Regions from separate parts of the Arthrobacter sp. 05T45 genome, predicted to be linked through region 1. Evidence: riboswitches for the same ligand, from Rfam matches in the RefSeq annotation. Region 1 holds a riboswitch; each other region holds the start of a gene.
The links. A riboswitch is a leader RNA that binds a small molecule or an ion and turns the genes downstream of it on or off. The one in region 1 is predicted to bind S-adenosylmethionine.
Positions count from the first base shown of each region.

Region 1 (9,507 bases):
TCTGAAAGTTGGCCCAGTCCTGTTCGCGCAGGCGCGGTTCCTCGATCACCCGCTCCACGAGCGGGCCGAGATTCAGCGCCTCGAGGGTCTGGTAGGCGCGCAGGTAAGGGGAGACGTAGACGCACACCGGGCGGCCGTCCAGCTGGCGCCGGACCTCCTCCCCGGCCGCGGTGGCCTGCTCCAGGCCCAGCGCGGTCAACGGGATCCGGTAGTCCGGAACACGGTTGTAGATCGAGGTGTCGGCATTGGCGGCAGACTGGCCGTGCCGGATCATGATGATTTTCCGGGGCGCACTCATAATCCCCAAGCATAGGGCTCCCAAAAAGCCGGGGGTGCCGGCGCGGCCGGCACCATGCGGGCACCAGCAAACTATCGGCAAGTGCAGGCAAGATAGAACCATGTTGGTTCCCTCCCGCCGTCGGCTGCGGTTCGAAGTGTTGATTGTCCTGGGGTTGTCGCTGGGGCAGTCCGCGATCTACTCCCTGGTGCAGTTGCTGGACAAGATGACCACGGCGCCGCTGGCCCAGGGGACATCCACCCTGAACCGCTCACAGAGCGCACGCGAATACTTCGACCTCACCTACCAGTTGCTGGACATCATCTTCGCCCTGGTCCCGGTGGCCCTGGTGATCTACTTCCTCACCGAGCACTGGCCGGCCGGTGAGCGCGGAACCTCGGCGTTCCGAAGGATCGGCTTCGACTTCGCCCGGCCCGGCAAGGACCTCCTGCAGGGTCTCGGACTCGCCGCGCTCATCGGCATTCCGTCCCTGGGGCTCTACGCCGCCGGCCGGGCGCTGGGGATCACGACGGCGATCATCCCCAGCGCCCTGGACGCGTACTGGTGGACCGTGCCGGTGCTGGTCCTGTCCGCGATCCGGCACGCGGTGGTCGAGGAAGTGATTGTGGTGGCGTACCTGCTGGACCGGCTCGGGAAACTGGGCTGGAGCGTGCCGGCGGCCATCGCCGCCAGCGCCCTGCTCCGCGGCAGCTATCACCTGTACCAGGGGTTCGGGCCGTTCATCGGCAACGCGGTGATGGGCGTCGTCTTCGCGCTGGTCTACACGCGGACCAAACGGGTGATGCCGCTGGTGATCGCCCACGCCATCCTGGACACCGTGGCGTTCGTGGGGTTCAGCCTGTTCGGCAAGGCCGTGGGCCTGGGCTGAGTTCCTCGCAAAGCAAGGCGGGGTCCCTTCGGGCCCATCCGGAGCCCCCGGACGGGCGCGAAGTGGCCCCGCGTTGCTTTTAGGAGCAGGCCTTAAATGATCTCGGCCGCCGTCTCCTAGGTGACATCGTTGGCACCTAAGAGATGGCGGCCGAAGCGTGGGGCGGGTGGAGCGTTAGATCGTGACCGCTCCGGAGGCGGTCTCGAAGGTGACAGAGAGGATGCCGGGAGTACCGTGCGGCGCGATCCAGTTCACGGCCACGTCTTCCAGCGGCTTTTCAACCGGTTCGCCCAGCCACTCCGTGACGCGCTCGGCCGAACCGGCAATGGTCAGTGCGGACATCTTGACATCGCTCGCGTAGGCGTTGGACGGGTGCAACTCCGGGTCGCCCTCCCACTTGAGCATGTACGGCACCTGGGGGTCGGCGATGAGCCCCAGGATGCCGATCTGCTTCCAGACCAGTTCGCGGCCATCGGGAAACTTCCGGTTGCCGTTGACGGCGGCGCGGCCGAGCCGCTCCTCGAACGGGGCCAGGTCGTCAACCTCGACGCACCAGCCCATCCAGCCGCCGCCGGCCTCGGAGCGTGCCCGGACGGCCTGGCCGAACGGGGCCTTGTCGGAGGCCGGGTGGTTCAGGACCTCCACGACTTCCAGGTACTTGTGTCCCGCGAGCGGGATAATCATGTTGCGTGTCCCGAAACGGGGGTGCACTCCACCCTTCACGGCTTCAACGCCGAGGGCAGACGCAATACGTTCAGTGGTGGCTGCCAAGCCATCGTGTTCACAGGCGTAAGAGACGTGATCCATGCGCATGCCATCATCTTGGCACTTTGTGATGGACCTCTCAGCTTAGGCTCCCCTAACCGTCATGGGACGTCCTGGGGCGCGGAACGCGGCGCCCCGGATGCTCCGTCACGGCGGCCGTCTTCATCTTCGTCACAAAGCTATCCAGGGCTCCGCCGCCATTCCTACACTGAAGTCAGGTCATGAGTGCCAGCGCACAGCCCCGGCTTGCTGGCCGGCAACCCTCGTATCGCGGTGGGGTGCCCCGGGTGAAGACCTGGCCGTCCGGCGCCCGCCGGAGGGCAAGCGCGGCGCCTGTTCCGGTTCGGGCCGAAAGCCCAGGCCGGTGCTGTGCCCAGTGACTCGAGGAGCACCAATGTCCAACGCCTGGTCCTTTGAAACCCGCCAGATCCACGCCGGCCAGGAGCCGGACAGCGCCACCGGCGCGCGTTCCCTGCCCATCTACCAGACGACGTCGTTCGTGTTCCCCAGCGCCGAAAGCGCCGCGAACCGCTTTGCGCTCGCCGAGCTCGCGCCCATCTACACCCGGATCGGCAACCCGACCCAGGACGCCGTCGAACAGCGCGTCGCCAGCCTGGAAGGCGGTCTCGCGGCGCTGCTGCTCAGCTCCGGCCAGGCCGCCGAGACGTTCGCCATCCTCAATATCGCCGAGGCCGGGGACCATGTGGTGGCCAGCCCCAGCCTCTATGGCGGAACCTACAACCTGCTCGCGCACACGCTGAAGAAGTTCGGCATCTCCGTGACCTTCGTGGCGGACCCGGACAACCTGGACCAGTGGCGGGACGCCGTCCAGCCCAACACCAAGCTGTTCTTCGGCGAAGTGGTCTCCAACCCCCGCCAGGACGTCCTGGACATCGAGGGCGTCTCCCGGGTGGCGCACGAGGCCGGCGTGCCGCTGGTTGTCGACAACACGCTCTCCACCCCCTACCTGATCCGGCCGATCGAGTGGGGCGCGGACATCGTGGTCCATTCCGCCACCAAGTACCTCGGCGGGCACGGCGCCGCGATCGCCGGCGTGATCGTGGACTCCGGCAACTTCGACTTCGGGAAGGACCCGGAGCGGTTCCCCGGCTTCAACACCCCGGACCCCACCTACAACGGCCTGGTCTACGCCCGCGACCTCGGAGCCGACGGCGCGCTGGGCGCGAACCTCTCCTACATCCTCAAGGCCCGGGTCCAGCTCCTGCGCGACCTCGGCTCCGCGGTGTCCCCGTTCAACGCCTTCCTCATCGCCCAGGGCATCGAAACGCTGAGCCTGCGCGTCGAGCGCCACGTGGCCAACGCCACGAAGGTGGCGCACTGGCTGGAGGGGCGGGACGACGTCGAATCGGTCGCCTACGCCGGGCTGCCGTCCAGCCCCTGGTACGAGCGCGGCCGCAAGTACGGGCCCAAGGGGACCGGCGCCGTCGTGGCGTTCAACATTGCCGGGGGAGCGGAGGCCGGCAAGCGGTTCGTCGATGCCCTCGAACTGCACTCGCACGTCGCGAACATCGGCGATGTCCGGTCGCTGGTGATCCATCCGGCGTCGACCACCCACAGCCAGCTCTCGCCCGAACAGCAGGTGATCGCCGGGGTGAACCCCGGACTGGTGCGGCTTTCGGTGGGACTGGAGCACATTGACGACATCCTCGCGGACCTCGACGCCGGATTCCGCGCGGCCAAGTCCGCCTAGGCCGAAGCCCACGCCGAATTTCCCCACCTTTACGGGCATGACACCGGGAATCGCCGGCACTCCGGGGCGACCCGCCAGTCACGGCTGTCAAAGGTGGGGAGTCTGCGGTGCTGACGGGTCCGGCTGTCACATGGAAGTCATAATCTTCGTCATTTCCGCACCCCGTTTCGTAGACTCGTACCAGGTCATGAGTGCCAGCGACAGCCCCGGCTTGCTGGCCGGCAACCCTCCTTTTGCGGCGGGGTGCCCCGGGTGAAGACCTGGCCTGCCGGTCAGCTGACGGCGGGCAAGCGCGAAGATAGGTCCTCACATGACGATTGCCGTCACCCGCACGGGTGTTCCCGAAACCAAACCATCCCGGACCCCTGACGGGACCGTCCAGTTCGTCAGGATCGGTGATCTGCAGCTCGAATCCGGGACTCCGTTGCCGGATGTGGTGCTCGCCTACGAGACCTGGGGGACCCTGAACGCGGACGCCTCCAACGCCGTGCTCATTGAACACGCCCTGACCGGCGATACACACGTGACCCGCGGCGAGAGCGGGGAGCCCGGCTGGTGGGAACAGCTCGCCGGACCCGGGGCTCCCGTGGACACGGACAAGTATTTCGTCGTTTCGATCAACATCCTGGGCGGCTGCTACGGATCCACCGGACCTTCCACCCCGGCCCCCGACGGGCGCCCCTGGGGATCCCGGTTCCCGCTGGTCACCCTGCGGGACACCGCCGCCGCCGAGGCGCGGCTGGCCGATGCCCTGGGCATCGGCAGCTGGTACGCGGTGCTGGGCGGCTCGCTCGGCGGCGCGCGCGCCCTTGAATGGGCCGTCACGTTTCCCGGCCGGGTCCGGCGCTGCGCCGTGATTTCCGTCGGCGCCAGCAGCACCGCCGAACAGATTGCCTTCGCGCAGGCCCAGACGCTGGCCATCCGCCAGGACCCCCACTTCAAGGGCGGGGACTACTACGGCGGCCCGGAACCCGAAGCAGGGCTCGCCCTCGCCCGGCGCATCGCGCACATCACCTACCGCTCAGCGGCCGAACTGGACGGCCGGTTTGGCCGCAACGCCCAGGAGTCCGAGACGCCCCTGGAAGCCGGATCGCTGGCCGGACGCGGGCGCTACCAGGTGGAAAGCTACCTGGACCACCAGGGCAGCAAACTGGCCCGGCGTTTCGACGCGAACAGCTACATCGCGATCACCGAAGCCCTCATGAGCCACGATGTGTGCCGGGGGCGCGGAAGCCTCGGGGAGGCACTGGCCCCGGCCACCGCCGAATTCCTGGTGGCGGCCGTGGACTCGGACCGCCTGTATTTCCCGGCCCAGTCCCGTCAACTGGCAGAGGCCCTGCCGGGCGGCCCGGAACTGCACATCATTGAAGCGCCGATCGGCCACGACGGCTTCCTGACCGAAATCGGCCAGCTCAGCGGGCAGCTCCGGGAGACCTTCTTCGGCCACTAGGCCGGCCCGCTTGTGCATTTTTGCAGATGCGCTCTGCACTAATGGCCGTTGAGGCTCGGGGCGGGAGCGTCCATACTCATGGGGAATGACGCCATGTGCCCTACATCACGGGCGTCCTCAGTCCAATGGTCCGCAGGGTGTCGAAGGCGACACCGAAGGAGTTCACATGAGCACGGAAAACGCCGCGACAACGCGCGCAGACGAGCCGGACGTCAAAACGTCCGGACTGAAGAAGGTAGTAACGGCCTCCATGGCCGGCACGGTGGTGGAGTGGTATGAATTCTTCCTCTACGCCTCCGCCGCCACGCTGGTCTTCGGCAAGACGTTCTTCCCCAATTCGGGCACGGAACTCGACGGCATTATCGCCGCGTTCCTGACCTACGCCGTCGGATTCGTCGCCCGCCCGATCGGCGGCATCGTCTTTGGCCACTTCGGCGACAAGTTCGGCCGCAAGCAGCTGCTCCAGGTCAGCATCCTCCTGGTGGGCGTTTCCACCTTCCTGATGGGCTGCCTGCCCACCTTCGCGCAGATCGGCTACTGGGCCCCGGCACTGCTGGTCTTCCTGCGCTTCGCCCAGGGCTTCGCCGTCGGCGGCGAATGGGGCGGCGCCGTCCTCCTCGTCGCCGAGCACAGCCCCAGCAAGTCCCGCGGGTTCTGGGCCAGCTGGCCCCAGTCTGCCGTTCCGCTCGGCAACCTGCTCGCCACCGCCGTGCTGTTCACACTGTCCTCCGTGCTGTCCTCCGCCGACTTCCTCAGCTGGGGCTGGCGCGTCGCCTTCTGGCTCTCCGCCGTGATCGTGCTGGTCGGCTACTACATCCGCACCAAGGTCCAGGACGCCCCCATCTTCCTGGAGGCGCAAAAGGAAGTCGAGGTTGAGAACAAGGGCTACGGCGTGGCCGAAGTATTCCGCCGCTACCCGCGCGGCGTCTTCACCGCGATGGGCCTGCGCTTCGCCGAGAACATCCTCTACTACCTCGTGGTCACGTTCTCGATCACGTACCTGAAGGTCGTCGTCCAGACGGACACCTCGCGGATCCTGCTGCTGCTGCTCGTGGCGCACCTCGTCCACTTCGCCGTGATTCCGATGGTCGGCAGGCTCTCGGACAACGTCGGCCGCAAGCCCGTCTACATGGCCGGCGCCATCCTCGGCGGCACGTGGGGCTTCTTCGCCTTCCCGATGATGGATACCAAGAACGACTTCATCATCCTCGCTGCGATCACCATCGGCCTGCTGTTCCACTCCCTGATGTACGCCGGCCAGCCGGCGCTCATGGCCGAAATGTTCCCGACCCGGATGCGCTACTCCGGTGTCTCGCTGGGCTACCAGGTCACCTCGATTGTGGCCGGTTCGCTGGCTCCGATCATCGCCGTCGCGCTCCTGAGCCAGTACAAGTCCTCGGTCCCGGTCGCCATCTACCTCCTCGGCGCCTGTGTGGTCACTTTGGTTGCGGTGTTCTTCCTGAAGGAAACCCGCGGCATTTCGCTCCGCGACGTCGACGCCGCTGACGCCCGTGGCACCGCCGACCTCCTCGCCGCCAGCAAGCGGTAATCCTCACCGGCCTCACCAAACCCGGTGGGGGCAGACTGCCCGGATCCGCGCACCGCGCGGATCCGGGCAGTCTGCGTTAACGCGGCAGGCTAACGCCGCAGGCTAACGCCGCAGGCACCAGTTCGGCTGCGCTGGCGCCTCAGGCGGACAGCACATCCTGCCGCTCCCGGATTTCGCCGCGAATCGCCTCCAGCACGGCACGGACCGGGGCCGAACGCAGCGCCTCGGGCCGGGCCACAGCCCAGATGGGCAGCTGGCGCTGGAAGTCGTCCGGCAGGACGGGCAGAAAATCCGGCCGGCCCGCCACGAGGAAATTGGGGAGCAGGCCTATCCCGGCGCCCCGCCGGACGGCCTCCAGCTGGGCGAAGACGCTTGTGGCCTGGAAGCTGGACCGCGGCACCGGCAGCTGCGTTGAACGGTGGCCCAGCTCGGCGACCTGGAGCGCCGATTCCACGTAGGAGACAAAGCCGTGTTGCCGGACGTCGTCGAGCGTTGCCGGAAGCCCGTGCTCCTGCGCATAGCCGGGACTGGCGTACAGCCTGAGGAAATAGTTGCTCAGGAAGATCGCGCGGGCGGTGGTGGTGTCCATGTTGCCCACCACCACTTCCAGGTCCACACCGGAGCGGTTTTGGCTCACCTTGCGGGTGGCGCTGAGCAGTTCGACGTTGAGCAGCGGATTCGCCCGCTGCAGCCGGACGAGGGCCGGGGCCAGGAATTCGGCGCCGAAGCCGTCCGGGGTGCTGATCCGGACCAGGCCGGAGACCACGTCGCCGGAGCGGGCAATGCTGCTGGAGAGGGCACTGAGAGTGCCCTCGATAGCTTCCGCCGCCGCGACCGCCTGGCTGCCGAGCTCGGTCAGCTCCCAGCCGTGCGGGTTGCGTTCGAGCGTCCGGCCGCCGAGCTGTTTGTCGAGGGCCAGGACGCGGCGGGAAATGGTGGTGTGGGTGGTGCCGAGCGTCTCGGCCACGGCGTTGAACCGGCCCAGGCGTGCCACGGTCAGCAGGATCAGCAGGTCGTCGGGGCTCGGAAGCCGGCGCAAGTCCACTATTGTCCCCCTCTGCAGCGAGTGTGGCGGAGCCAGAGCCATGATTGTGCATCTGTGCACATGGCATCTGTGATTTTTTACCTTGATTGCACTCTAACAGGGTGTGATGGTGGACACCGGGGCGCCGGAGTTTCGGCTTTCACGCCGGAGCGCGTCGAGGCGCCCGGCAGCACATCAAGCAAAGGAGCTTAAGCCATGGCAGTCATCGCCTGGATCGGACTCGGAAACATGGGCGGATCCATGTCCGTCAACCTCTCAAACGCCGGACACGAAGTCCGTGGCTTCGACCTCAACAGCGCAGCCGTTGCCGCCGCCGAGGCCGGGGGAGTCAAGGCCGCCGGCAGCATCGCCGAGGCCGTCGCCGGCGCCGACGTCGTCTTCACCATGCTCCCCAAAGGTGAGCACGCCCGCGCCGTGTACCTCGGCCAGGACGGCGTCCTTGCCCACGCGGACACCCGGACCCTCCTGGTGGATTCCTCCACCATTGACATCGCCTCCGCGCAGGCCCTGCACGACGCCGCCGCTGCCGCCGGCTTCCGCTTCGTCGACGCACCCGTCTCCGGCGGCATGAGCGGCGCGAAGGCCGCCACGCTGACGTTCATGATCGGCGGCGAGGCCGGCGCCGTCGCCGACGCCACCGAATACATCCGCCCCATGGCCGCGAACATCATCCCCACCGGCGGCGCCACCACCGGCCAGGCCGCGAAGATCTGCAACAACCTCATGCTCTTCATCAACCTCGCCTCCACCGCCGAGGGCGCGGTCCTGGCCGAGCGGCTCGGCTTGGACAAGCAGGTCTTCTGGGACATCGCGTCGGTCTCCTCCGGCGACAGCTGGGCGCTGCGCACCTGGTACCCCGTGGCCGGCGTCGTGCCGACCGCCGCGTCCAACAACGACTTCGCCCCGACATTCACCACCGAACTGGCCAACAAGGACATCGGCCTGGCCATCAGCGCCGCGCGGGACACCGGCACCCCGCTGGAACTCGGCGAGCACGTCCAGCAGCTTTTCCAGCGCCTCATCGACTCCGGCCAGTCCGGCCAGGACTGCTCGATGATCGTCAAGCTCGTCGACGGCACCCTCGAGTCCGCCAACTAGCCCCCCACGGCCCTGCCCTTCACGGCCCTGCCCTTCACGGCCCTGCCCCTCACGAAAGAGACCCACCCATGGAACGCATCCCGCACTTCATCAACGGCGCCCTGATCTCCGACGCCGAGCGCTTCGGCCCCGTGTTCAACCCGGCCACCGGCGAGCAGGAGAAAGAGGTCGCCCTGGCCTCCGCCGCCCGCGTCGAGGAGGCCATCGAGGCCGCCCGCGCCGCCCTGCCCGGCTGGCGCGCCACGAGCCTGGCCAGGCGCACCGCCATCTTCTTCAAGGTCCGTGAACTGCTCATGCAGCGCCGGCCCGAACTCGCGGCCCTGCTCACCAGCGAGCACGGCAAGGTCCTCTCGGATGCGGAAGGTGAAATCACCCGCGGCCTGGAGAACATCGAATTCGCCACCGGGCTCTCCCACATGCTCAAAGGCGAACGCTCCGAGCAGGTCTCCGGCGGCGTCGATGTCCACTCGGTCCGCCAGCCGGTCGGCGTCGTCGCCTGCATCACGCCGTTCAACTTCCCCGCCATGGTGCCGCTGTGGATGATCGGCAGCGCCCTGGCCTGCGGAAACACCGTGCTGCTCAAGCCGAGCGAGAAGGACCCGTCCTCCGCCATCTTCATCGCCCAGGTCTTCGCTGAGGCCGGGCTGCCGGCAGGGGTGCTCAACGTGGTCCACGGGGACAAGGAAGCCGTGGATGTCCTGCTGGAACACCCGGCGGTCAAGG
Region 1 covers NZ_JBFTKI010000005.1:192,036-201,542, reverse strand. Annotated here, with positions in the region: gene AC1DGD_RS08365 (histidine phosphatase family protein) at 1-298, opposite strand, end outside; gene AC1DGD_RS08360 (CPBP family intramembrane glutamic endopeptidase) at 399-1,166, shown strand; gene AC1DGD_RS08355 (VOC family protein) at 1,341-1,979, opposite strand; SAM riboswitch class IV at 2,149-2,264, shown strand; gene AC1DGD_RS08350 (bifunctional o-acetylhomoserine/o-acetylserine sulfhydrylase) at 2,326-3,642, shown strand; SAM riboswitch class IV at 3,826-3,941, shown strand; gene metX (homoserine O-acetyltransferase MetX) at 3,953-5,092, shown strand; gene AC1DGD_RS08340 (MFS transporter) at 5,259-6,641, shown strand; gene AC1DGD_RS08335 (LysR family transcriptional regulator) at 6,781-7,680, opposite strand; gene mmsB (3-hydroxyisobutyrate dehydrogenase) at 7,882-8,784, shown strand; gene AC1DGD_RS08325 (CoA-acylating methylmalonate-semialdehyde dehydrogenase) at 8,853-9,507, shown strand, end outside.

Region 2 (9,507 bases), on a different contig from region 1:
GGCCAGCCCAGCCCGGACACCGAAACGGCCCTCTGATGCCTCCCGTCTTCGCCCACGGGGCGCTGCGGCTGTACCTGCTCGCCCTGCTCGAATCGGGCCCCAAGCACGGCTACGAGCTGATCAAGGCGCTCAGCGAGCGTTTCGGCGGAACGTACTCCCCCAGTGCCGGGACCATCTACCCGCGCCTAGGCAAGCTTGAAGAGGAAGGGCTCGTCGCCACCCGGACGGAAGGCCGCCGCACCAACTACAGCATCACTCCGGCCGGCCTCACGGAACTGAACCGCCGGCGGGACGAACTCGCCGGCGTCGAGAACGACATCTCGGCGTCGGTCCGCCGGCTCGCCGACAACCTGCGCCAGGACATCCGCGTCAACATGCGCGGCCTCCGGGCCGACCTTGCGGCCACGGCCGAGGCGGCCCGGACCTCGGCCCGCGCCGCCGGTTCTGCCGGCGGGACGGGCACTGCCGGCGCCGCGGGAAGCCCGTGGTACTCCCCGGAGGGCGAACGGCGGCTGAAGGAAGCGGAAGTGCTGGTGCAGGCGTTCCGCGACGACATGCGGGTGGAACTGCGGCGTCATGCCGGGAGCCGTCCGGTCACCGCCGTCACGCTCGAAACGGTCAGGACCGTGCTGGACCAGGCCCGGATCTCGATCCGAAATTCGTTGGAGGGCTGAGGCCGGGACCGACCGGCCGCGGCGCGTAGCACGGGCCTCCGGTTCGCGGCGGGTGCCGCGATGTGGGAGACTTGAGGGCAGCTCTTTTGAGTACCAAGATTAAGGAGGCCAGCTATGAGCAAACGTGCACGTAAACGTCGTGACCGTAAGCGTGGCGGCGCGAACCACGGTAAGCGCCCCAACGCCTAAGCAAAGCTTGGAATGACAGCTTTAGACGAATGACCCCGGAATCCTCACGGATTCCGGGGTCATTCGTTTATGTCGGCTCAGGCTTCCACAGTCCGGCTCAGGCTTCCACAGTCCGGATCGAGTGAATCCGGTCCAGGATGGAGTTCTTGAGGTTTTCCGGAGCTGCTTCGGTACACGAACGCTTGACCATCACGCGGATGACACATTCGAGGTCATACTGCTCCAGGCACTCCGGGCAACTGTCCAGGTGGTCCTTGATCTCTGCGATGTCTGCACGCGTAAGCGCACCATCCAGATATTCATAGATACGTTGCATCCGGGCGTCATCGCAATCGCCCAGTCCCTGGCAGTCGCTCATTTCCTGTTCTCCTGTTTGTTGCTGTCGGCCGCGGCGCTTGACTCGGTGGCGGCCCTGAATCCTCGTTCGGCGGCATAGTCCCCCAGCATGTCCCGCAGCATCTTCCGGCCGCGGTGCAGCCGCGACATGACGGTCCCGATGGGGGTGTTCATGATGTCCGAAATTTCCTTGTACGCGAAACCCTCGACGTCGGCGAAGTACACGGCCAGCCGGAATTCCTCCGGAATCGACTGGAGGGCGCGCTTCACATCCGAGTCGGGCAGGTGGTCAAGGGCCTCAGCCTCCGCCGAGCGCAGTCCCGAGGACGTATGCGACTCGGCGCGGGCCAGCTGCCAGTCCTCAATGGTGTCCGAATTCGACTGCAGCGGCTCGCGCTGACGCTTCCGGTACAGGTTGATGTACGTGTTGGTGAGGATGCGGTACAGCCAGGCCTTCAGATTGGTTCCGGGCTTGTACTGGTGGAACGCGGAAAACGCCTTCGTATACGCCTCCTGGACCAGGTCCTCGGCGTCGGAGGGGTTCCGGGCCATCCTCATGGCCGCCGAATACAGCTGGTCCACGTACTGCATGGCGTCACGCTCAAAGCGCACCCGGCGCTCTTCCGCGGACTCGGTGGAGACATCAAGGGGCTTCCCGTCCACCTCGGTCTCCAAAGCGGCGGGCGTGCCGGCATCAGGTGTCTTGGTGGGCGTGGCGTCGTTTCCGGCAACCTCGTGCATGGCCGCAACGGCCGGGTCCATGGTGCTCATTGCGTTCAAGTCTACTGTCACCTTCCGCCGGGCACCCGGAACCGCCGGAAGCGCGAGGGTCCATGATTGACCGGAACCGGCTTCCGGTTCCGCCCTGTCTTTGACCAGAGTCAAATCTCCGCCTTCGTTAGCCTGCTGGGATCTGCCTTTCACAACCACGTCCTGCGGGCAAATATTCCGCAAAAGTGCAAGACTAGAACCGGTTCTCCCGCAGTGAAGCCGCTGTTCGTCCATCCAGGAGGAAATTCATGTCGTTTGTCCGCTTTCTCGCCCGGCCCATGCTCGCCTCCAGTTTCGTCCTCGCCGGCATGGACAAGCTCAAGAACGCGGATGACACTGCGGCCCAGCTGTCCCCCCTGTTGCGCCGTGCGGCCGACGCCTTGCCGTTCCAGCCAAATGAAAAAGTCGTGGCACGCGTGATCGGCGGCACCCAGATCGGTGCCGGCGTCTGCTTCGCCCTCGGCAAGTCCGCCCGGCTGGCGGCCACCCTGCTCGCCGTCATTTCGCTCCTGAACGGCTACGTCGAATGGCGCAGCGCGGACATCTCCTCGAAGGAAGCCCGCGACGCCCGCCGCAAACAGCTCCTGAAAAACGTCTCCCTCACCGGCGGCGTGCTCCTCGCCGCGGTCGATACCGCCGGCAAGCCCAGCCTGGCCTGGCGCGCCGGGCACCTGGCCGCCGATGCCAAGAAGAGCGCCGGACACCTCGCCGCCGATGCCCGCAAGACCACCAACAAGCAGCTGAAGAAGGCCGACAAAGTCGTCCGCAAGGCCGTAGACCACTCTGCCGGGGCCTAAGACGGTAATGACTGGCACCACCCCCTCTTCTGCCGCTGCCCCGTCCCACCCTGCCGGCGCCCATGCAGCCGACGCCGGCCCGCACTGGCCCGCCCCCTTCGCCGCCCGGCCGGTCGATGCCACTGTCACCGTTCCCGGATCCAAGTCCCTGACCAACCGGTACCTCGTGCTCGCGGCCCTCGCGGACGGACCTTCCCGGCTGCGGGCTCCCCTGCACTCCCGGGATTCCGCGCTGATGGTTGAGGGCCTGCGGCAGTTGGGGGCCACCGTCACGGAAGTGCCCGGCGACGGCGCCTTCGGCCCCGACCTGGAAATCGTCCCGATCAGCATGGACACCGCGGCGGCTGACACGGCGATCGACTGCGGCCTGGCCGGCACGGTCATGCGCTTTGTGCCGCCGGTGGCCGCGCTGCGCCGCGGTGAGTCCCGTTTCGACGGCGACCCGCACGCCCGCAAACGCCCCATGGGCACCATTATCGAGGCCCTCGCCGGCCTGGGTGTGGCAGTCACCGCACCCGACGGCGGTCCGGCGTCGTCGTTGCCGTTCACGGTGCTCGGCTCGGGCGAGGTGCGCGGCGGCCACCTGGTCATCGATGCCAGCGCTTCGTCCCAGTTCGTTTCCGCCCTGCTGCTGGCCGGGGCGCGCTTCACCGAGGGACTCCACCTGGAGCACGTCGGCAAGCCCGTGCCGAGCCTGGACCACATCAACATGACCGTGGCCGTGCTGCGCGGCGTGGGCGTGGCGGTCGACGACTCGGTGCCGAACCACTGGGTTGTCTCCCCCGGCCCGATCCGCGCCTTCGACGTCCGGATCGAGCAGGACCTCTCGAACGCCGGACCCTTCCTCGCGGCGGCCCTGGCCACCGGCGGCACCGTGCGGATCCCGAACTGGCCTGCGGAAACCACCCAGGTGGGTGATCTCTGGCGCGGAATCCTGACCGCTATGGGCGCCACGGTGACGGTTGACGGCGGCACCCTGACCGTCAGCGGAGGCCCGGAGATCAAGGGCGGCGACTTCGACGAAACCAGCGAACTCGCCCCCACCGTTGCCGCGCTGTGCGCCCTCGCCACCGGCCCCTCACGGCTGGGCGGCATCGCCCACCTCCGCGGCCATGAAACGGACCGGCTCGCCGCCCTCGTCGCCGAAATCAACCGCCTCGGCGGCGACGCCGAAGAAACCCCCGACGGCCTCATCATCCGCCCGGCCGCGCTGCACGGCGGTGTGGTGCACAGCTACGCGGACCACCGCATGGCAACCGCCGGCGCCATCCTCGGCCTTGCCGTACCCGGCGTGGAAGTCGAGGACATCGCAGCCACGGCCAAAACCATGCCCGATTTCCCGCAACTCTGGGAAGCGATGCTGGCCCAGGGACCCGCCGCAGATGAGGACACCGCCGGTGGCACGCAGCACTGATTCCTGGGACGAGTCCGACGTCCGGATCCGGCCGAACAAGAAGGGCACACGGCCCCGCACCAAGGACCGGCCCAGCTACGACGACGCCGTCACCGGACGCATCATCACCGTTGACCGCGGCCGCTACACCGCCGTCGTCGGCGAGGGGACCGCGGACGAACGCAAGATCATCGCGGCCCGGGCCCGGGAACTGCGCCGCAACCCGGTGGTTGCCGGCGACTTCGTCTCCCTGGTCGGGGATGTCACCGGCGAGCCCGACACCCTGGCGCGGCTGGTCAGGATCCAGGACCGCAAGACGCTGCTGCGCCGCAGCGCCGACGACACGGACCCGATCGAACGTGCCGTCGTGGCCAACGCCGACCAGCTGGTGGTGGTGGTCGCCGCTGCCAACCCCGAGCCGCGGACCGGTTTCATCGACCGCGCGCTGGTGGCCGCATACGACGCCGGCATTGAGCCGCTGCTGCTCGTCACCAAGGCCGACGTCAAGGATCCCGCCGAGCTGCTGTCCAACTACCAGCACCTCGACTTCCCCGTCATCATCTCCAAGACCGCAGACTCCGCCGCTTCCGGCATCGACGCCCGCTCCGACGACGGGCTCTCCGCCCGGCTCGACAAGGACGCGGTGTCCCAGCTGCGCGACTACCTCGACGGCAAGGTCACCGTGATGCTGGGCCATTCCGGCGTCGGCAAGTCCACCATGGTCAACGCCCTGACCGGGGCCGAGCGGGCCACGGGAGGCGTGAACGCGGTAACCGGCCGCGGCCGCCACACGTCCTCCTCGGCACTGGCGCTCAAAGTCAACGATGCCCCGGCCGGCAGCTGGATCATCGACACCCCCGGCATCCGGTCCTTCGGCCTGGCCCACGTGGACCCGGACCGGATCCTGCGTTCCTTCCCGGACCTGGAACCGGGCACCGATGATTGCGAACGCGGCTGCAAGCATGACTCCACCGCCGTCAACTGCGGCGTCGACAAGTGGGTTGCGGCCGGGCACGCGGGGCCCTCGGGACCGGCCAGGCTCGCGTCCCTGCGCCGGCTGCTGGGCACGGACCCGCGGATGGAAGCGCAGGAAACCAAGGAACTGGGCACCGTCTCCTAGCCGGACCGGCAACGGGGCGGCGGCGCCGAGCCGCGGCCTCCCGCCCAGCGGCCCGGTTTGACGGTAGTTTGGAACCATGAGCCAACCCGCTTCGAGCTACAACGATGACCTGCGCCTTGCCCATGTACTGGCAGATTCGGTCGATTCCCAGACCATGAGCCGCTTCAAGGCGCTCGACCTTCGGATCGAGACGAAGCCCGACCTCACACCCGTCACCGATGCCGACAAATCCGCGGAAGAGGCCATCCGCGGCCAGCTCTCCCGGTCACGTCCGCGTGACGCGGTCCTGGGCGAAGAGTTCGGCAGCTCGGGCCACGGTTCCCGCCGGTGGATCATCGACCCGATCGACGGCACGAAGAACTTTGTCCGCGGCGTCCCGGTCTGGGCCACCCTGATCGCCCTCGTCGATGAAGGCGAGCCGGTGGTCGGCGTCGTCAGCGCGCCGGCACTGGGCAAGCGCTGGTGGGCCGCCAAGGGTGCAGGCGCCTACACGGGCCGCTCGCTCGCCGCCGCCACACGGTTGAAGGTATCCAACGTCTCCAATCTCGAGGACGCCTCGCTGTCCTACTCCAGCCTTGGCGGCTGGAAGGAACGCGGGAACCTGGACGAGTTCCTGGGCCTGACCGAGGAAGTGTGGCGGACCCGCGCCTACGGTGACTTCTGGTCGTACTGCCTCGTGGCCGAGGGCGCCGTGGACATCGCCTGCGAACCCGAGCTGAACCTCTACGACATGGCCGCCCTGGTGCCGATCGTGACCGAGGCCGGCGGCCGCTTCACCTCACTCGAAGGCGAGGACGGCCCCTTCGGCGGCAACGCCCTGGCCACCAATTCGATCCTGCACTCGGAAGTCCTCAAGCGGCTCAACCCCGGACTCGACGACCTCTTCCAGGCCCACCCGAACAACTGATCCGCGCCCGTAATAATCCGCTTCACAATCGGCGGCCGCCTTTTCCCCGGCTGCGCCGATGTCCTACGCTCGATGCAGGTCACGAGTGCCAGCGCTAAACCCCGGTTTGCTGGCCGGCAACCCTCCAGTCGCGGTGGGGTGCCCCGGGTGACGACCTGGCCGGTCCGGAACGGACCCGGCAAGCGCGGATTCCCACGGTGTGGGGTCCTGTTCGAGTGAGGTCCCATGACAACTGCCATTTTCCCCGTTGCCCCTGAATTCCATGCACGGCTTGCCCTCGCGGCCCGCCCCCTGGCAGCCGTCACCGGGGCCGAAATCCAGGCCCCGCTGATCACCGGCGGCCACGCGCGCTACGCCAACCTCGACTACGGCGCCTCCGCACCGGCCCTGTCCGTGGTCTCGGCCTACCTGAACGAAATCCTGCCGTACTACGCAAGCGTGCACCGCGGCGCCGGCTACGCATCACAGATCAGCACCTCCGTCTACGAGAACGCCCGGGACATCGTGCGGGACTTCGTGGGCGGCCGGCCCGGCGATTCCGTGATCTTCACGCGCAACACCACCGATTCCCTGAACCTGCTGGCCGGCTGCCTGCCGCTGCGCGACGGGCGGCCCGCGGGCGAGGTCCTCTACCTCGACATCGAACACCACGCCAACCTCCTGCCCTGGCAGAATGTCCCGCACCGCAGCGTCGTGGCCGCCGCCACCCTCGCGGCCACCGTGGACCGGCTGCGCGACGAACTCGCCCGCGGCGGCGTCGGCCTGCTGGCCGTCACCGGCGCCTCCAACGTCACCGGGGAGATCCTCCCGATCCGGACCCTGGCCGCACTGGCGCACGAATACGGCGCCAGGATCGTTGTCGACGCCGCCCAGCTCGCCCCGCACCGGCGGATCAATATCGCCGCGGACGACGTCGATTACCTCGCCTTCTCGGGACACAAGCTGTACGCCCCGTTCGGCGCCGGCGTGCTGGTGGGGCGGACGGACTGGCTCGACGCCGGCACCCCGCACCTGGCCGGCGGCGGCGCGGTTCGCGATGCCCGGCTCGACTCCGTCAGCTGGACCACGGGACCTGCCCGGCACGAGGGCGGCTCGCCGAACGTCCTCGGCGCGGCGGCCCTCGCCCGTGCCACCCAGGTCATTGCGGCCCTGGACCCGGAGCAGTGGCAGGCCCACGAGGACGCCATCCGGTCCTTCCTCGTCGAGGGCCTCCAGGGCATCGAGGGAGTAACCGTGCACCGGATCTTTGCCGATTCGGCTTCCGATTCTTCCTTCGCTTCTTCCACTGGAGGCGATCAGCCGGACACCGGCACGATCGGCGTCGTGAACTTTTCCGTGGAAGGCTACGACGCCGGACTGGTGGCCGCCTACCTGTCGGCCGAACACGGCATTGGCCTGCGCGACGGCCGCTTCTGCGCCCACCCGCTGCTCAAGCGGCTCGGCCTGCCCGCCGGCTCCCTGCGGGCCAGCTTCGGCCTCGGCTCACGGCTGGAGGACGCCGAACGCCTGCTGGCCGGCCTGCAGCAGCTGCGGCAGAACGGACTCGGCTGGGATTACGTGGTGGACGCGGGCCGCTGGGTGCCGGCCAACGATACCCGCAGCTATCCCCACTGGGCGCCGAACACCCCGGGCACCGCCGGCGCTGCGCCCTGCACCCTCGACTAGGCAGGATCGGGGCCCGGCGCGGGTGCGGTAAATTCGAAAGGTATCTGAAACCAGCAGGACCTTCCCGAAGGAGATCGCACGTGGCAAGCGCCGGCCCCAGGCTGCACAGCGGAGCTAGGCTCCACAGCGGACCGAAGCTGCACAGCGAGCGGCGCCAGGAACTCGGACAAAGCTTCCAGGACGGCGGGGAGCACTACGAGCGCGTCCGCCCCGGCTATCCGCAGGAGTCAGCCGACTGGCTGGTCCCGGCGGGAGCCAGGGACGCCGCGGACATTGGCGCTGGCACCGGGAAGTTCACCTCCCTTTTGGCAGTACGCGGACTGGCCACGGTGGCCGTGGACCCCTCTGCCGACATGCTTGAGCAGTTGCGCCGGACCCTGCCGGACGTCACCGCCATCGAGGGCAGCGCCGAGGACACCGGTCTCGAGCCGGAGTCCTTTGACCTGGTCACGGTCGCCCAGGCGTGGCACTGGTGCGACCCCGGCCTGGCCAGCACCGAGATTGCCCGGATCCTGCGGCCGCACGGCGTGCTGGGCCTGATCTGGAACCAGCTGGACACCAGCGTGCCCTGGGTGCACCGGCTCTCCCGGATCATGCATGCAGGGGACGTCCACAAGCCAAACTTCCGTCCGGCCGTGGGCCCCGAGTTCACCGGACTGGAGAGCCACCTGACGCGCTGGGAGGATTCCGTCACGGCGGAGGACATCCAGGAGTTGGCCAAGTCCCGCAGCTACTATCTCGCGGCATCGGACTCCACCCGGGCCAAGGTCACAGCCAACCTCGCCTGGTACCTGCACGAGCATCTGGGGCACACCCCAGGCGAGGTGCTCCGGCTGCCATACGTGACCCAGACGTGGCGGGCCTTCCGGGCCTGATGCACGCTCACCCCGGATTCCCCCGGATTGCACGCAGCGCCCGCCGGGCTTATTGTTTCGGTATGCCTAATAATTTCTTATAGGCACACGAAACTTTGACACCGGCTGTTTTCCGGCCGGCGCCGATCATCGCGTCAACGCCGACGCGCCAATCACAGGAGCTGGCAGTGCTGGAGCTAACGGGACACGGGCAACCGGCGCAGGACGCCCCCACTTACAAACACCCGGGTGCCCGGAGGGCGCTGATCGGCCTGTTGGGACCGGCCTTCGTGGCGTCGATCGCCTACGTGGACCCCGGAAACGTGGCCGCCAACCTGACCGCCGGAGCGCAGTACGGCTACCTGCTGGTGTGGGTCCTCGTGGCCGCCAACGTCATGGCCGTGCTCGTCCAGTACCAGTCCGCCAAGCTCGGGATCGTCACGGGCAAGAGCCTTCCGGAGATCCTTGGTGAACGGCTCAAGCCGTTCTGGCGCCGCGCCTTCTGGGTGCAGGCCGAAGTTGTCGCCGCCGCCACCGATCTCGCGGAGGTGGTGGGCGGCGCAATTGCCCTGTACCTGCTTTTCGGCCTGCCCCTCCCCCTTGGCGCCCTGATTGTCGGCGCCGTGTCAATGCTCCTGCTCGCGGTCCAGGCCCGGCAGAAACAGCGGCCGTTCGAATTCATCATCATGTTCCTGCTCGGCATCATCACAGTCGGCTTCCTGGCCGGGCTGTTCATCAGCCCGCCCGATCCGGGAGCCGCCCTGGCCGGGCTCATGCCCGGCTTCCAGGGACCGGACACCG
Region 2 covers NZ_JBFTKI010000007.1:136,245-145,751, reverse strand. Annotated here, with positions in the region: gene AC1DGD_RS10165 (DUF4097 family beta strand repeat-containing protein) at 1-36, shown strand, start outside; gene AC1DGD_RS10160 (PadR family transcriptional regulator) at 36-674, shown strand; gene AC1DGD_RS10155 (50S ribosomal protein bL37) at 789-863, shown strand; gene rsrA (mycothiol system anti-sigma-R factor) at 961-1,221, opposite strand; gene AC1DGD_RS10145 (sigma-70 family RNA polymerase sigma factor) at 1,218-1,970, opposite strand; gene AC1DGD_RS10140 (DoxX family protein) at 2,219-2,767, shown strand; gene aroA (3-phosphoshikimate 1-carboxyvinyltransferase) at 2,775-4,181, shown strand; gene rsgA (ribosome small subunit-dependent GTPase A) at 4,165-5,280, shown strand; gene hisN (histidinol-phosphatase) at 5,357-6,187, shown strand; SAM riboswitch class IV at 6,265-6,378, shown strand; gene AC1DGD_RS10120 (aminotransferase class V-fold PLP-dependent enzyme) at 6,413-7,852, shown strand; gene AC1DGD_RS10115 (class I SAM-dependent methyltransferase) at 7,933-8,727, shown strand; gene AC1DGD_RS10110 (Nramp family divalent metal transporter) at 8,895-9,507, shown strand, end outside.
Region 2: it holds a riboswitch for S-adenosylmethionine, as region 1 does, so the genes downstream of both, AC1DGD_RS10120 (aminotransferase class V-fold PLP-dependent enzyme) here and AC1DGD_RS08350 (bifunctional o-acetylhomoserine/o-acetylserine sulfhydrylase) in region 1, are expected to answer to the same signal.

Region 3 (9,507 bases), on a different contig from region 1:
CGGGCCAGCGCGCCCTCCGCGATCCGGGCAAACACGGGCCGGAAACGCTGCGCCAGCCTCTCGTAGGCGGCTTCGGCCGACGGCGCCTCGATGTAGGCGGCTGCGACCGATGGTGCTGCGGGGGCTGTGGTCTCTGGTGCGTAGGACATGCGTTCCCTTGGTTGCTGGTGGCCGGGCTAGAGCTTAGCGGCGTCGGCGGCGGGATCCTGGTCCCAGGGGGTGGGCAGGATGCCCTTCTGGTAGCTGGCAAACCAGGCCTTGACCTCCGGGGACTGGAAGGCGGCCTTGAGGGCCGCGGCCTTCTCCGACCCGGCAAAATCCTTCCGCCCGGCAACCACGATCCGGAACGGGACCTGGTCCGCATCCGTTTCGAAGGCCAGCGCGTCGTCCTTGCTGTGCGCGGCATCCGCGGCCATCCGGGCGACCAGGAAGCCGGCGTCGACATCGGAAAGGGTCTTGGCGAGGGACTGCTGGTCCACTTCCACGAACTGCAGCTTCTTCGGGTTGGCTGTGATGTTCTTTTGCGAGGTGTGGATCACGGTGGCGTCAGACAGTTCCAGCAGGCCGGCGTCGCGCAGCATGAACAGGGCACGGCCGTTGTTCGCCGGGTCCACGGGAATGCCGATCTTGGCGCCGTCCGGGAGCTCGTTCAGGGACTTGTACTTGTCAGACCAGATGCCGCCCGGGGCGCTGTAGACGTAGAACAGTCCCACGTTCTCCAGGCCCTTGTCCTGGTTGAACTGCTTCAGGTAGGCGTTGTGCTGGAAGAAGTTGGCGTCGAATTCGCCGTTGGCCACGGCCAGGTTGGGCTGGATGATGTCCGTGACGTACGTGGGCTCCAGGGTCCAGCCCTGGGCCGCGAGCAGCTTCTGGGCCAGCTTGGTCGGTTCCTGGTACGGGGCGGACTCGGTGACGATAATCTTGATCGTCTTGCCGCCGCTGGCGCCGGCACCGCCGGGGTTGGTGAGGCCGCAGCCGGTCAGTGCTGCGGCGGAGACAGCACCGGCGCCGGCGAGGGCATATTTGAGGAAATTTCTACGCTGCATGGTCTTGGTCCTTTGTGGTGGTTCGCGCTGGGCTATGACTGGGCGGTAACGCTGACGCGCTGGTTTTCGGCCGCCGCGGAGAAATCGGTGAAGGCTCCCCGGAAGGCCGCCGCGGGATGGCGTCCGTTGAGCCGCGGCCCGGCGCCGAAGAGCTTCTCGCGCAGGGTTCCCGGCGCGTAGCCGGTCTGGGCGAGGCCGCGGCTGCGCAGTTCCGGCAGCACACCGTCGATGAAGTCGGTGTAGGAGCCGGGGATGGTCTGGTTGATGATGTTGATGCCGTCGATTCCGGCGTCCTGCCACTGCTCGAGACGGTCGGCAATCTGGTCCGGCGTTCCCACCACCCGGTTGGCCCGGCTGCGGTAGAGCGCAATGTCGCGGAGGGTGGGGTTGCCGCCGCGGACGGAGGCGCGGATAGCCGTGAGATGTCCCTGGCTGCCTTCCGTTTCAAGGTCCCCGAGCGGGGTGTCCAGCGGCAGGCCGCCGAGGTCGACGCCGAACCCGCCGCCCACGTGGGCCAGCAGGGCCTCAATGTCCAGGCTGTCCTCGAGCTCGTCGGCTTTGCGGTTCGCCTCGGCTTCGGTGCCGCCCACCACGAAGTGCATGCCCTGGAGGAACTTCACGTCATCCGGATGGCGGCCGGCGGCAACGGCCTGTTCCCGGACGGCCGCGGTGTACTTCGCGGCCACCTCGGTGCTCGGCGCGAGGGTGAAGGTGGCCTCGGCGTTGGCGGCGCAGAACTGCTGGCCGCGGCCGGAGCTCCCGGCCTGGAAAAGCACCGGGGTGCGTTGCGGCGAAGGGGCCGCGAGGTGGGGTCCGTCGATCGAGTACCGGGGCCCGCGGTGGTAGATCTTGCTGACTTTCTCCGGGTCCGCGTGGACCCCGGTCGCCTTGTCCCGGAGCAGCGCGTCGTCTTCCCAGGACCCTTCCCACAATTTGTAGGCGGCCTCGACGTATTCGTCCGCCCAGTCGTAGCGTTCGTCATGCTTGGTCAGCTCGGTGGCGTTGAAGTTCCGGTGCGCGTTTTCCAGCACGCTGGTGACGATGTTCCAGGCCACGCGGCCGCCGCTGATGTGGTCCAGCGTGGACATTTGCCGGGCGAACTGGAACGGATGGCTTTGAATCACCGACGACGTCGCGGCCAGCCCGATCTCCCGCGTTCCCGTGGCGAGCGCGGACAGCAGGATGAGGGGGTCGTTGGACGGCACCTGCAGGCCCTTTTTCAGCAGCGATGCCCACCCGCCGTCGTAGTCGCCGTAGAGACCGACGACGTCGGCGAAGAAGATCGCGTCAAACTTGGCGCCTTCGAGCTGGCGGGCCAGGTCGATCCAGAGCTGGAGTTCGTTGAACCGGTGCTGCTGGGCTTCCGGGCGCCGCCACTGGCCGCCCATGATGTGGCTGGACGTGTTCATCACGAAGGCGCTGATCAGCAGGCGCGGGCGGGGTCCGTCGAAACGGGTACTGGGTGTTGAAGTCATGGGGTGCTTTCCGCTGTGGGAGGTGGGACGAGGGTGCTGCCGGCGCTCAGAGGCGCTTGTCCAGGCGGCGGGCAACATAGGATCCGCCCAGCTGAACGATGGTGACCAGCAGGATCATCAGGACAATGGCGGTGATCATGAGCGGCGTTTCGTAGCGGTAATAGCCGTACCGGATGGCGAAGTCGCCGATTCCGCCGCCGCCCACCAGTCCGGCCATCGCCGAGTAGGAGATGAAGCTGACGGTCATGATGGTGATGGAGCTGACGAGTCCTGGCTTCGCCTCCACAATCAGGACGTCCCGGACGATCTGGGACCGGCTGGCGCCCATGGACCGTGCCGCTTCGACCACTCCGCCGCCGAGCTGGCTCAGGTTCTGTTCCACGAAGCGGGCGAAATACGGAATGGCGTTGAGGGTCAGCGGGACAATGACGGCGGCCGTGCCGATGGTCGTGCCGACAATGAACCTGGTCACGGGAATGATCGCGATCAGCAGGATCAGGAACGGGAACGAGCGGAGCAGGTTGACCAGCCCGTCCAGGACCCGGTGCAGCTTTGGCCTGTGCTTGAGCCCGTTGGGACCGATGGTGTAGAGCAGGACACCCAGCGGTGTCCCGAGCAGCACCGCCAGCGGGATGGCCACCAGCAGCATGGTGAGGGTCTGTCCCATGGCGACGCCGATTTCGGGCAGGACTTCCAGGATGCGGTCAAACATTGATCAGGCCCTCCGACGCGGCTGTGGTGTGGGTGCCCCTCCCGGAGCGGTCCAGCTGGATCTCATCGGAGACCAGGTAGCGGCCGATCGACGTCGCCGGGTGGAAACCGGGGCGCTGGAGTTCGGCGAGGTCGAACTGCTCCACCACCCGGCCTTCTTCCATGACCGCGACGTTGTCCGCGATGGCCTTGATGACATTCATCTCGTGGGTGACCACCACGATTGTGATGCCGAATTCGGCGTTGACGTCGGCCAGGTATTGCAGGACCGATGACGTCGTCCGGGGATCCACGGCCGACGTCGGCTCGTCGCAGAGCAGCACTTTGGGCCCGGTGGCAAGGGCGCGGGCGATCGCCACCCGCTGTTTCTGGCCCCCGGAGAGTTTGGCCGGATACGTTCCCGCTTTGTCGGCGAGGTCCACGATTTCCAGGGTTTCGGCGGCCCGCCGCCGGCGTTCCGCCTTCCCGACGCCGGCGAACTTCAGGGACAGCTCCACATTTTCCTGGGCTGTGAGGTTGTTGAGGAGATTGAAGTGCTGGAAAATCATGCCGATGTCATGCCGCTTGGTCCGGAGCTCGGCGTCGGACAGGGTCACCAGGTCCATGCCGTCCACCAGGACGCGGCCCGACGTCGGGCGCTCGAGGAGGTTGATGTTGCGCAGCAGCGTGGATTTGCCGGCGCCGGAGAACCCGATGATGCCCTGGATGGTGCCCCGCCTGATGTGCAGGCTCACGTCATCGACGGCCGTGAAAGGTCCCGCGGCCGAAGCGAATGACGTGCTGACGTTCTGGATCTCGATCACAGGCCCCCACCTGCTCGGGGCCGCGGCGCTGCCGCTGTCTGCGTGTTCATGATTTCCTCCGGGCTCGCCCGAGGAAAGCCCTGGGTCCTGGCTTCCGGGCAGCGCTGAGCGAAGCCGGGGAGCCTCAGAACACAGTGGTTCTCCATCGGTCCTGGCGGTAGCACCGTCCTCAAAGGAGGGGGTTGCTGCGGCGTCACGGAGCCAGATCTCTCAGCCGCTCGGGATGGTTACGAGTCCATCTCACACGGCAGGAGGCCGGATACAGAAAAAGCCGGTCACATTTTGTAACCGACTCTTCCCGATCTGTTGATCGTCATTCCCGGGCCGTTAGATGCCCACGCGCCAGCCTTCGCGGGCGGGGCACGCGTTCACGACGACGTCCAGCCCGGCGGCCTTGGCCCGGTCCGTCGCGGCGTCGTCGAAGACGCCCAGCTGCAGCCAGACGGCCTTGGCGCCTACTGCGATGGCCTCGTCTATGACTGCGCCCACCCTGTGGGAGTTGACGAAGCAGTCCACGACGTCGATCGGGTGCTTCTCCGCCGGGATGTCAGTCAGGGAACGGTACCCCTTCTCGCCGTGGACGTCGTCGCCCGGAAGGTTGACCGGAATGATGGTCATGCCCATCCGGTCCCGGACATAGAGGGAGACCTCATACGCCGAGCGCCATTCGTTGGTGGTGAGGCCGACCACCGCCCACGTGCCTTTGGTTCGCATGAGGCGGTCAATGACTGCCGGATCGTTAACATGGGCCATGCATCAACCTTACTCCTGCGACCTTTCCGGGCAATTGTCGAATAAATGAATGATTTGGGTCGGACCCACGCCGGGTGAACGAATATTACGGCGCTCCCGGACGCCGATTTTGTGGAATCGTGCATCTGAAGTTCTAGTAGGTAGTGACCATCCCGAGCGGCCGAGAGACCTGGATCGATGACGCCGCAGCAACCCCCCGGTGACGTGGGACGACCATTCCCACGCCACCGCTCCGCCCTCCTTCGGTGAAATTCGAGGGAGCCGGAGCAACCAAGGGTGCTACTGCCAGGACCGATGGAGTGCAGCAATGACCCCTGAGAATTCTTCCGCCCTGCCCACCTTTGCCCGGCCTGCGTCCGAGGCATTCCCCCAAACCACTTCGGACGCGACGGCGAACGAAGCAGGGCTGCGTGACGCGGCCGGCTCCTCTCGCGGCTCTTCGGGATGGTCCCTGAACGAGTCCACGGACGGCGCAGTGCACGGCGTCCCCGCCGATGGGCCGGCGCGTCACCGCAGCACCACCTCCGGAAACCACCTTCCCCGGCACAGCGGCGCCGCGACCGCGGGAACTGTCCAGGCAGAGACGGTTGCGTTCTGGGAAACCCAGGCTCTCCGCCTCGACTGGGCGGACCTGCCCGGCGGCGCGACGGAGCAAACCAAGCCCTGGCACACCGCGCACCGCCGGGTCCCGGCCGACGTCGAGGCCGGCACCGGACCGCAGATCACCTGGTTCGAAGGGGGCAGGCTCAATGTCGCCTACAACTGCGTCGACCGCCACGTAGCGGCGGGGCGCGGAGACAAGGTGGCCCTGCACTTTGAGGGCGAGCCCGGCGACCGCCGTGCCGTCACCTACGCCGGACTCCAGCGCGAGGTCTCCAAAGCCGCCAATGCCCTCCTGGATCTCGGCATCACCAAGGGCGACCGGGTGGTCATCTACCTCCCCGTCATCCCCGAAACCGTGATCATCACCCTCGCAGTGGCCCGGATCGGTGCCATCCATTCCCTGGTCTTCGGCGGATTCTCTGCCGAGGCCCTGAAGTTCCGGGTGGAGGACACCGGCGCCAAGCTCCTGGTCACCACCGACGGCCAGTTCCGCCGCGGCACCGCCGTGCCGGTCAAGGACAACGCGGACGCCGCCGTCTCCGGCGACAACGCCATCGAACACGTCCTGGTGGTCAACCGGACCACTCCCGCGGACGAGCTGGACACCGTCCCGATGACCGCCGGCCGCGATGTGTGGTGGCACGACGCCGTCGGCACCGCCTCCGAGACTCACGAAGCCGAGGCGTTCGACGCCGAGACGCCGCTGTTCATCATGTACACCTCCGGCACCACCGGCAAGCCCAAGGGCCTGGTCCACACCTCCGGCGGCTACCTCACACAGGCGTCATGGAGCTTCGAGCACCTGTTCAGCAACCCCGACCCCGCGCTGCGGGAGAAGGACGTGCACTGGTGCACGGCCGACCTCGCCTGGGTCACCGCGCACACCTATGAGCTCTACGGCCCGCTCTCCAACGGCGCCACGCAGGTCATCTTCGAGGGCACGCCCAACACCCCGCACCCGGGCCGGCACTTTGAGATCATCGAACGCTACGCGGTCACGCAGTATTACACCGCGCCCACCCTGGTCCGCTCCCTCATGGGCTGGTTCCCGGACGGCGTCCCGGACACGTACGACCTCTCCTCTATCCGTCTTCTCGGCACGGTAGGCGAGGCCATCAACCCCGAGGCCTGGCGCTGGTTCCGGACCAACATCGGCGCCGGCACCGCCCCCGTGGTGGACACGTGGTGGCAGTCCGAAACCGGCGCCACCATCCTCTCCCCGGCACCGACGGACGCCGCGTTCAAGCCCGGCTGCGCGGCCCGCCCGCTGCCCGGCGTCAGCACGCGCATCGTGGACGACGCCGGCAACACGGTGCCGCCCGGCGTCCAGGGTTTCATCGTGGTGGACTCCCCCGGCCCGGCGATCGCCCGGACGGTCTGGGGCAACCCGCGCCGCTACTTCGATTCGTACTGGCGCCAATACGCCGAGCAGGGCTGGTTCCTCGCCGGTGACGGCGCCAAGTATGACGACGACGGCGACATCTGGATCCTCGGGCGGGTGGATGACACCCTCAACGTCTCCGGACACCTGCTCTCCACCATCGAGGTCGAATCGGCGCTCGTCACCCACCCGGACGTGGTGGAGGCCGGCGTCTGCCCGGTCGCGGACCCAAAGACCGGCCACGCGATCGTCGCGTTCGTGGTGCTGAAGGATTCGGCGGCCACCCCCGACATCCAGGGTGTGCTGAAGGCGCACGTCGCGAAGCAGATCGGGCCGATCGCCAAGCCGCGGGACGTCGTCGTCGTTCCCGACGTGCCGAAAACCCGCAGCGGCAAGATCATGCGCCGGCTGCTGACCCAGCTGTTCGAAGGCACAACGCTCGGCGACACCACCTCGCTGCAGAACGAACCATCCATCGCGGGCATCCAGGATGTGCTGCGCGACCGCGCCGCGGAAATCCTGGCACCAGCAAGCCCCACCCGGAAGTAAAGGAACACCCATGACTGAGATCAGCAACGTCGCCCGTCTTTCCGAACCGCTCAAGTTCGCCTACTGGGTCCCCAACGTCTCCGGCGGCCTGGTGGTATCCACCATCGAACAGCGCACCGGCTGGGACTTCGAATACAACAAGAAGCTGGCCAGGATCGCGGAGAACTCCGGCTTCGAATACGCCCTGACCCAGACCCGGTACGCCGCCTCCTACGGCGCGGACAAACAGCACGAGGCCACCTCGTTCAGCCTGGCGCTGCTGGCCGCCACCGAGCGCCTCAAGGTGATCTCCGCCGTCCATCCGGGCATGTGGCACCCCGGCGTGCTGGCGAAGTACATCATCACCGCGGACCACATCTCCAACGGCCGCGCCGCCGTGAACATCGTCTCCGGCTGGCTCAAGGACGAATTCACCAACTTCGGCCTCGAATGGCTCGAACACGACGAGCGCTACGTCCGCACCGAGGAATTCATCAAGGTCCTCCGCGGGCTCTGGACCGAGCAGGACTACAGCCAGTCCGGCAAGTACTACAACATCACCGACTTCACCCTGAACCCGGCACCGGTGGACGTGCCGGGCCGGGCGCACCCGGAGATCTTCTTCGGCGGCAACTCCACGGCCGCGCAGGCCACCGCCGGCCGGGTGGCTGACTGGTACTTCTCCAACGGCAAGGACCTCGACGGGTTCAAGGAGAACATCGCCGGCGTCGTGGCGGCGTCAGGTGCCGCCGGTCGCGGCACGGAAGGTGCCCTCCCCTCCCCCAAGTTCGGCCTCAACGGCTTCGTGATCGCCCGGGATTCCGAGAAGGAAGCCCGCGACACGCTCCGCGAGATCGTCGAGAAGGCGCACAAGCCCGCCGTCGAGGGGTTCCGCGCCGCCGTCCAGGAAGCCGGGGCGGCCACCAAGGACGGCAAGGGCATGTGGGCCGACTCGAGCTTCGAGGACCTGGTCCAGTACAACGACGGCTTCAAGACCCAGCTGATCGGCACCCCGGAACAGATCGCCGAGCGGATCGTGGAGTACAAGAAGATCGGCGTGAACCTGTTCCTGACCGGCTACCTCCACTTCCAGGAGGAAGTCGCCGCGTTCGGCCAGGACATCCTGCCGATCGTCCGCGAACTCGAGGCCGACCTCGCCCGCAAGAACGGCACCGAACTGGACCTGTCCCGGACCCCGGCGGCAAACGCCGGCACTACCAGCAAGCTGGTGAACGCGTAATGGCTGACCGCAAGTTCGGATTCCGCACCCGCGCGCTGCACGCCGGCGGCACCCCCGACGCCGAGCACGGCGCCCGCGCCGTGCCGATCTACCAGACCACCTCCTTCGTGTTCAAGGACACCCAGGACGCCGCGAACCTCTTCGCGCTGCAGAAATACGGCAACATCTATTCCCGGATCGGCAACCCCACCGTGGCCGCGTTCGAGGAGCGCATCGCCTCCCTGGAGGGCGGAATCGGCGCCGTGGCGACGTCGTCGGGCATGGCGGCGGAGTTCATCACCTTTGCCGCGCTGACCCAGGCCGGGGACCACATCGTGGCCGCCTCCCAGCTCTACGGCGGCACGGTGACCCAGCTGGACGTCACGCTGCGCCGCTTCGGCGTGGACACCACATTCGTCGCCGGCACCGACCCGGCGGACTACGCCGCCGCAGTCCGGGAAAACACGAAGGCGATCTTCGTGGAGGTGGTGGCCAACCCGTCCTCGGAGGTCCAGGACCTTGCGGCCCTCGCCAAGGTGGCGCACGACGCCGGCGTCCCGCTCGTCGTCGACGCCACCCTGAGCACGCCCTACCTCGTGCGGCCGATCGAGCACGGGGCGGACATCGTGATCCACTCCGCCACCAAATTCCTCGGCGGCCACGGCACCACCCTCGGCGGCGTGATCGTCGAAAGCGGCCGCTTCGACTGGGGCAACGGCAACTTCCCGACCATGACCGAGCCCGTGGCCTCCTACGGCAACGTCTCCTGGTGGGGGAACTTCGGCGAGTACGGGTTCCTCACCAAGCTGCGCTGCGAACAGCTGCGCGACATCGGACCCGCACTGTCCCCACAGTCGGCGTTCCAGCTGCTGCAGGGCGTGGAGACGCTCCCCCAGCGCCTCGACGAGCACCTGAAGAACGCCCAGGCCGTGGCCGAATGGCTGGAAGCGGACGAGCGCGTGGCCTACGTGAACTTCTCCGGCCTGCC
Region 3 covers NZ_JBFTKI010000022.1:26,335-35,841, reverse strand. Annotated here, with positions in the region: gene AC1DGD_RS17415 (acyl-CoA dehydrogenase family protein) at 1-149, opposite strand, end outside; gene AC1DGD_RS17410 (MetQ/NlpA family ABC transporter substrate-binding protein) at 177-1,046, opposite strand; gene AC1DGD_RS17405 (LLM class flavin-dependent oxidoreductase) at 1,079-2,521, opposite strand; gene AC1DGD_RS17400 (methionine ABC transporter permease) at 2,568-3,233, opposite strand; gene AC1DGD_RS17395 (methionine ABC transporter ATP-binding protein) at 3,226-4,035, opposite strand; SAM riboswitch class I at 4,175-4,265, opposite strand; gene AC1DGD_RS17390 (CoA-binding protein) at 4,363-4,788, opposite strand; gene acs (acetate--CoA ligase) at 5,096-7,321, shown strand; gene sfnG (dimethylsulfone monooxygenase SfnG) at 7,332-8,540, shown strand; gene AC1DGD_RS17375 (O-acetylhomoserine aminocarboxypropyltransferase/cysteine synthase family protein) at 8,540-9,507, shown strand, end outside.
Region 3: it holds a riboswitch for S-adenosylmethionine, as region 1 does, so the genes downstream of both, AC1DGD_RS17395 (methionine ABC transporter ATP-binding protein) here and AC1DGD_RS08350 (bifunctional o-acetylhomoserine/o-acetylserine sulfhydrylase) in region 1, are expected to answer to the same signal.